DNA from 2 places in the Aquabacterium sp. NJ1 genome. Region 1 is predicted to be linked to the other one. Evidence: predicted binding sites of a transcription regulator. Region 1 holds the regulator's gene; the other holds the start of a gene.
What was found. The regulator HrcA, encoded in region 1, represses chaperone genes, less so after heat shock. The targets are predictions, from matches to a motif close to TTAGCACTCNNNNNNNNNGAGTGCTAA.
Positions count from the first base shown of each region.

Region 2: rpoH (RNA polymerase sigma factor RpoH) is a predicted target of HrcA. The motif match lies at 1,343-1,369, and genes of this name have one in related genera.

Region 1 is NZ_JRKM01000001.1:1,060,943-1,064,996, reverse strand. It holds gene recN (DNA repair protein RecN) at 1-1,395, opposite strand, end outside; gene JY96_RS04560 (NAD kinase) at 1,397-2,299, opposite strand; gene hrcA (heat-inducible transcriptional repressor HrcA) at 2,392-3,411, shown strand.
Region 2 is NZ_JRKM01000001.1:1,534,279-1,538,332, reverse strand. It holds gene JY96_RS06485 (HAD family phosphatase) at 1-354, shown strand, start outside; gene rpoH (RNA polymerase sigma factor RpoH) at 383-1,309, opposite strand; gene JY96_RS06475 (hypothetical protein) at 2,912-4,054, shown strand, end outside.

The DNA of each region.
Region 1 (4,054 bases):
GATTTCGTCGAAGATCAGGGTACCGACCTGCGCGGTTTCGTCCGCACGCTGCGAGGTGGTCACCGCGATGGCCAAGGCCAGTCGAGACAGCTCGCCGCCCGATGCCACCTTGCCCAGCGGGCGCGGCGTGCTGCCCGCATGGCCCGCCACCAGGAACTCGATGTTCTCCAGGCCATAAGCCTGAGGCTCATCCTGCTTGACCAGGGCCACTTCGAAACGGCCGCCGGCCATGCCCAGGTCCTGCATGGCCTCGGTCACGGCTTGGGCCATGGCCGGTGCGGCTTGCGCGCGTTGTTTGGACACGGCCTTGGCCACGTCCAGCCAGGCCTTGTGCGCACGTTGGGCCTCACGTTCCAGCGCGTCCAGATCGGCAGCAGCGTCCAGCTCGGCGAGCTCTGCGCGCCAGCTTTGCAGCAGCGCGGGCAGCTCGGGGGCAGGGCGGCGGTAGCGGCGCGACAGGCTCATCCAGGCCGACATGCGGTTGTCCAGCTCGGCCAGGCGATCCGGGTCCAGCTCGGTGTGGTGCAGCGCGCTGTTGAGGCTGTGGGCGGCGTCCTGCAGCTGGGCTTGCGCTTCGCGCAGCACTTCCAGGGCGTTGGCCAGGTTCGGCTCCACGCCAGCCACCTCTTCCAGCGCGTCAATGGCGCGCGAGGTGAGCGACTCGGCATTGCTGTCGGCTTCAGACACGGCGCCCAGCGCCATTCGCGCCGCATCCAGGATGGCCTGGCCGTGGCTCAGGCGCTGGTGCTCGGCGTTGAGCGTGTCCCACTCGTCGGCCTGAGGCCCAAGCTTGTCCAGCTCGGTGATCTGCCACTGCAGGCGCTCGCGCTCGCGGTCCAGGTCGGCCTGTTTGCTGCGGGCTTCGTCCAGGCGGCGCTGGGCCTCGCGGCGAGCGGCCCAGGCTTGTTGCAGCGCGGGCGTGTCCACACCGGCTTGCGCATCCACCAGGGCGCGCACCGAATCGGCACGGGTCAGGCTTTGCCAGGCGTGCTGGCCGTGGATGTCCACCAGGTGCTCACCCAGCTCGCGCAGTTGCGACACGGTGGCCGTGCTGCCATTGATCCAGGCGCGGCTCTTGCCCTGGGCATCGACCACGCGGCGCAGCAGCAGGGGCGCGCCGGCTTCCAGGTTGTCGAAGCCGGCTTCTTCCAGCCAGGGGGCCAGGCGGGCGGCCAGTTCGGATGAGGGGTCGAACTCGGCGGTGATGTCAGCGCGGGCGGCACCTTCGCGTACCACGCCCGAATCCCCCCGGCTGCCCAGCGCCAGTTGCAGCGCGTCGATCAGGATGGATTTGCCCGCGCCGGTTTCGCCGGTCAGGGCCGTGAAGCCACCGCCGAGGTCCACCTCCAGGCTGGTGACGATGACGAAATCGCGCAGTGTCAGGCGGCGCAACATCTCAACTGACTCCTTCGTTCCAGCGCAGCTTGCGGCGCAGGGTCGCGTAGTAGTTCCAGCCCTTGGGGTGCAGGAAGCGCACCTTGTGCGGCGAACGGCGCACGGTGACGCGGTCGCCGTGCAGCAGGCTGGCCAGGCTTTGCATGTCGAAGTTCATGCTGGCGTCGCGGCCGGCCACGATCTCGATGGTGATGGTCACGTCGTCCGACACGACCAGGGGCCGGTTGGACATGGTGTGCGAGGCAATCGGCACGATGACCCAGCCACCCAGGCCGGGGTGCATGATCGGGCCGCCGGCCGACAAGGCGTAAGCCGTCGAGCCCGTGGGCGAGGCCACGATCAGGCCGTCGGCGCGGTAGTTGGCCACGAACTGGCCGTCGATCTCTGCGCGCAGCTCGACCATGCTGGCCGTGGCGCCACGGCTCACCACCACCTCGTTGATGGCGTAGCCGTCGTAGATGGTTTCAAAGCCGGCGCCGCGCATCGGGCGCAGCACGGCGCCTTCCAGCATGGCGCGCTGCTCTTCTTCATATTGACCGGCCAGGATCGAGGGCAGGGCGGTGGCGATGTCTTTCAGCTGGATGTCGGTGATGAAACCCAGGCGGCCCTGGTTGATGCCGATCAGCGGGATGTTGAACGGCGCCAGCTCGCGCGCGATGGCCAGCATGGTGCCGTCGCCACCCAGCACCACGGCCAGGTCACATTGCTTGCCAATTTCCTTGATCGTCAGGGGCGGGTATTCCGTCATGCCGGTGTTCTGGGCCGTTTCACGCTCCAGCGACACGTCGAGCCCGGCGCGCGCCAGGATATGGGCCACGTCCTCCAGCACCGGGCGGATGCCGCGGGCCTGGTATTTGCCGACGAGGGCGGCGTGGCGGAAACGACAAGATGGCAGACTCGACATGCGAGGAATTACACCACACGAGGGTGTCAAAAAAGGACGGGCCCCTAGAGTGGGGCTGGCAGGTTTGACAGCTCAAACTAAAATGCCCAGACATGCTGGATGATCGAGCCAAGATTCTGTTGAAAGCGCTGGTTGAGCGGTACATCGCCGACGGTCAACCCGTCGGCTCGCGTACGCTTTCGCGCGCCTCGGGCCTGGACCTGTCCGCTGCCACCATCCGAAACGTGATGGCCGATCTGGAAGAGTTGGGCCTGATCGTCAGCCCGCACACCTCGGCCGGCCGCGTGCCCACGCCCAAGGGCTACCGCCTGTTCGTGGACACCATGCTCACGTCGCGCCCCGTGACCCTGGATACCCTGGGTGCCGAGGCGCGCGACCAGCTCCAGCCCGACCAGCCCCAGCGCGTGATCGCCAGTGCCGCGCAGATGCTCTCCAGCCTGTCGCAGTTCGTGGGCGTGGTCACGGCGCCGCGCAAGGCGTCCATGTTCCAGCACATCGAATTCCTGCGCCTGGGTGACAAGCGCGTGCTGGTGATCCTGGTGGCGCCCGATGGTGACGTGCAGAACCGCGTCATTTTCACCGCGCAGGACTACAGCCAGTCCCAACTGGTGGAGGCCAGCAACATCCTCAACGCGCATTACTCGGGCTTGAGCATCGATGAAATGCGCGAACGCCTCAAGCGCGAGGTGGACCAGCTGCGCAGCGACATCGCCACTTTGATGCAGCAGGCCGTGCAGGCCGGCGGCGAGGTCATGGCCGAGAACTCGGACCAACTGGTCGTGTCCGGCGAGCGCAACCTGCTGACCGTGCAGGACTTCTCCAACGACCTGGGTTCGCTGCGCCGCATGTTCGACCTGTTCGAGCAAAAGACCCAGCTCATGCGCCTGCTCGACGGCTCCAGCCGGGCCGAGGGCGTGCGCATCTACATTGGCGGCGAAAGCCAGATCGTGCCCTTCGAGGAGCTGTCCGTCGTGTCGGCGCCTTATGAGATCAACGGCCAGGTGGTCGGCACGCTGGGCGTCATCGGCCCCACCCGCATGGCCTACGACCGCATGATCGAGATTGTGGACATCACCTCCCGGTTGGTGACCAATGTGCTGAGTCAGAAATAAGTTTTGACTGGGGCTGGCTGCGCGCTGTGAACGGGCGGGGCGCAACGGTCTCGGGCGTGCTGGCTCAAGGTAGAATCGCCGCCGAGTGGGCCGTTAGCTCAGTTGGTTAGAGCAGAGGACTCATAGCGAAAGTTGTGCACCACCCAGGGAAACCGGGTGCGTGAATGGCGTCAAATTCGGTGAAACCTGACGGCCGCAAGGCACAAGGCAATGCCGAGCCAAGCCCGGAACACCGGGAAGGTGTAGAGACTAGACGGCGCCCGCCTTCAGGCCTTTTGGCCCATGGCGAAGGCATAGTCCAGGGAGTCCAGAAATGGACACAAACCGGAATCCTTTGGTCGTTGGTTCAAGTCCAACACGGCCTACCACTCCCCCGCTTTTCGGCCCCAGGCTCTGTACGCAGGTGGCCTTGGTTGATATTCGCATCAAGCACTATCCGGCGAAGCTTGGCCAGGCCGCTGCGCAACGTTCGCGTTCCCTAGGCCTGCGTCAACAAGTTGTGACGGCGAAGGCTGGAGGTTATGGCTTCCACGCAATCTGGATTGCTTGACGAGTTGCACGTGGGGCTCAGTGGTGCCCTGCCTGGGCTGGGGTGTCCCAGTCTCGGTAGGCGAATGTTGTCGGCAACCCACCCGGGTGGCCC
Region 2 (4,054 bases), 470 kb from region 1:
CTGGCACCCATGGCCGACACCGTGGCCTGGCTGCATGAGCTGGCCGAATCCGGCATGCCGCTGTACTTCCTGTCGAACATGCCGCGGCCCTACGCCGAGTTCCTGCAGCGCGAGCACGCCTTCCTGGATCGATTCATTTCCGGCGTTTTCTCGTGTGATGTCAGCCAGATCAAACCCAATGCCGACATCTTCCATACGGCAGCGGACAAATTCGGCGTGGCGCCCGAGCGCACCGTCTTCATTGACGATAACGTGCACAACATCAAAACGGCCCGCTCACTGGGGTGGCGGGCCGTTCAATTTCAGGATGCGGCACAGTGCCGCGCCGAACTGGCGGAGCTGGGCTGGTTGTGAACCCCAGACCGGGCCTGTGAGGCCTTGATCAGGCGTCAACCGTCTCGCTCAGGGCCTTGCGCATCTTCTTCATGGCGGCCACTTCGATCTGGCGGATGCGTTCGGCGCTGACGCCGTAGACCGCGGCCAGGTCGTGCAGGGTCATGCCGCCGGAGCCGTCGTCATTGACCTTGAGCCAGCGTTCTTCCACGATGCGGCGACTGCGTTCGTCCAGCTGGTCCAGCGCCATGCTGATGCCATCGCTGGCCAGCCAGTCACGGCGGTGCGATTCGATCACGCGGGTGGGCTCGTGCACCTCGTCGGCCAGGTAGGTCAGAGGGGACACAACGCCTTCGTGCTCCTCGTCAGAAGGGGCTTCCAGGGCCACATCGCCACCGGCCATGCGCGTTTCCATCTCGATGACATCCTCGGGGCGCACATCCAGCTCCTGGGCAACGCGGTGGATTTCCGCTTCGCTCAGGCCGGCACGGCCCACGTGGTCGTTGCCGTCTTCGCCCTTGAACTGGTGCTTCATCGAGCGCAGGTTGAAGAACAGCTTGCGCTGGGCCTTGGTCGTGGCGACCTTGACCATGCGCCAGTTCTTGAGGATGTATTCGTGGATTTCGGCCTTGATCCAGTGCATGGCGTAGCTCACCAGGCGCACGCCCTGATCGGGGTCGAAGCGCTTGACGGCTTTCATCAGGCCAACGTTGCCTTCCTGGATCAGATCGCCCTGCGGCAGGCCGTAGCCCATGTACTGGCGCGAGATGGACACCACCAGGCGCAGGTGGGACAGCACCAGGCGCGAGGCCGCCTGCAGATCCTGCTGGTCACGCAGACGCCGGGCCAGCGCCTGCTCCTCCGAGGCCTCCAGCATGGGGATGGCCTGCACCGAACGGATATAGGCGTCCAGGTTGCCCAGCGAGGGCACCACACTCCAGGGGTCACGGGTAGCGATGGCAGTGGTCAAGGTCATGGTGGTCCTTTCGTGCATCCTTCTCAGAACATATTAGCACTCTTGCTCAGAGAGTGCTAAGACCGAAAAGTTCCGGTGGTTTTGAGGTTTTTTGGGGGCTGGAGGCTGCATCAACCTTCACAGGTACTTGTGTCGAACGCCGTTCATTCTTGAACTTTTGTTCATTCATTCTTGAACTTTCTGGCGTTTCCCTAGGGACACTCTGCTTTTGAAGGGCGGAGCAGGCTATTGGTACGACATAAAAAATTACGCCCTTATGGCACGCATACGGCGTTCATAGTGTGAAACTGCTGAAACGGCCTACTTGGCTCGCCGCTCTCGGCTAGTGAATTCGGAGAGTGTGTGATGGTGGTGAGCGCTGCGGGATGAGCGCTCCCCTTCCTGGGGCCTGGTGTTGCCGCCCCACAAGCCAGAGACATCGCTTCGCGCTGAGAAGCGCTGCAGGTTTCACTTTGGACGGACCTTTACTAACGCCGCGAGCGAGCAAGGTGCTTTGGATCACTCCATCGGCTGACGACGTTCGAACGACCGATGCTAGGTGCTAAGCGGTCGCGCGAGCTCCGATTGTTGGCAACGTCGGATGCATTTGTCCCCCTGTCGTTGGGGTTTTTGGCCGTGAACCTCTCACCTCAGCCTCAAGCAGGTCTCAGCAACTAGATCAATCTCGGCTACAGGCTGGGTGCGGTCTTTTGGCAGAGGCTCAACGAGCGACAGCTACCGACCCAATTAGCGACATGCATGGCCTCGACTTCGTCGCCCTCAAGCCGTCGGTCAAGCCTTGGCGACACACCCGAAGGTACACGCACCGGCGGCGAGGTACCGCGTGTGTGGGCCGAGGTCGAGGAAGGTTTGTTGTGCATGAATAACGGGCACAAAAGTTGGCTCGACGATCAAACACTTGGCTCCAAAGGTTGTTGCAACTTGGAGTCGGCTAAAAGATCATGCAGATGCGCGGCAGTCAACAGGCATAGCACCTCTAAGCCAAGGGTCCGCTCATCTCGATGAGTATTTTGATTGCCGCGCACCCCACCATGCTGGCGCGTGGCCGTACAGGCTCGTCAACGCGCAATAGGGTCCACGCCACCGGTTCGAGGTACGCGCAAGTCTGAGAAGTGATCGCGGACTGGATTGGCTTTCAACCCCGGTGCCCCATCAGGCGCGAGCATGAAGCGCTTCGTCGAGTCAACACAGCTTTGCCCACGCGCTTGCGCCGAAAGCTGCCGTACTCGCGCAGCCCGCCCACCCCGTCTGCAGTCCCGACTGCGCGAAGTCGCCGTTGCCTTCTCTTGCTGGCCCTTGCGACCCCGAGTCAGGCTGGTGTGCTGCCGTATCCAAAAGGCGACTGTCTCGTCAGGTAATGACTTTGGCTTCTATTGCGTTGCTGATTGGCGGAGCCGGGATAAATCATCTTCGTTTCCCGGTTTGGTCGTACTCCGCCGTATCGGGTTTTCTGGAGCGGGCTTTTTCGGCCGGTCCTCTCGGTCGTGGCCACAGGCCAAGATCTTCGGTGGGTCCGGTTGTGCAGGACTGAATGACCGCAACCTCATCGGTCGCGGCATCCCCGCTCCATCTTCTGGCATAGAGGCAATCTTGGAGACATTGATGCACAAGAAGTTGAGCCGTATAGCTACCGCTCTCGTACTCGCACTTTCCTCGAACTGGGCGCACGCCGATCAACGCGTGCCCGATGGGAATTTCAGGTTGTCGGGCTTCGGGACGGTCGCCGTATCCCGCACGACGGTCGATGACGCGATGTTCAACTACCCCGGCCAAGGCGGGGGGGCAACTCGTCACGCCAGCCTGAATCCGGACAGTAAGGTTGCGCTGCAGGGCGCATACAGTTTTTCTTCGAGCGTTTCTGCTACGGCGCAAGTGCTGATGAAGTACGACGCCGAGGGGCAATATATCCCTGACACGCAGTGGCTGTTCGCGAAGTGGCAGGCTACCCCGAATTGGGTCGTTCGCGCAGGCCGTATGGGCGCGCCGTTCTTTATGGTCTCGGACTCGCGGGATGTGGGCTACGCCATGCTCACTGTTCGCCCGCCTTTGGATGTCTATGGTCAAGTTCCCGTCAGCCAGTTTGAAGGGGTCGATACCTCATATCAACTTGCAGTGGGCCCCGCGAGCATCACCACGACGCTCTGGAGTGGAAGCGCCGCAGCCGACTTCACTGCCGCCGCCATCATTCCGCCCAATCGTGTGATCCTGAAGAAGCTGGTGGGGTTGAACCTTGTGGCTGATATCGGTAGCGGGCTCACCGTGCGAGCCGGGCATGTTCAGTCTCGCATGACGGTCAAGTCTCCCTTGGCGGACCAGGTTGTGGCTGCCTCAAATGACGCCACCTTGCGTACAGGTCTGCAGTCGCTGAGTCCGTCGACGCTGGACCAAATCGACGGTGCCCTTGGTGTTGTTGAGCCTGATTCCGTTCGGGCCACGTTCTCTGGCGTGGGTTTGTCGTATGAGGAAGATAACTGGGTAGGCAGCTTCGAATACACAAAACGCAAAACCGCAAGCTACATCGCCAAAACAACCGGGTGGTATGCAGCCCTTGGCTACCGTGTGAGGGCCTTCACGCCATATGTTGGCTGGTCGAGGCTGAAGAGCTCTCAGCAAGAGGTCAACCCCATCCAGATCATTGCGACGGCCTCGGCGGGGCTCAATGACGCTGTCCAACAACTTTCCGGAGGCGTCGATGCCCTGCTCAATTCTCAAAGACAAAGTCAGCGCACCACGACCTTGGGGGCT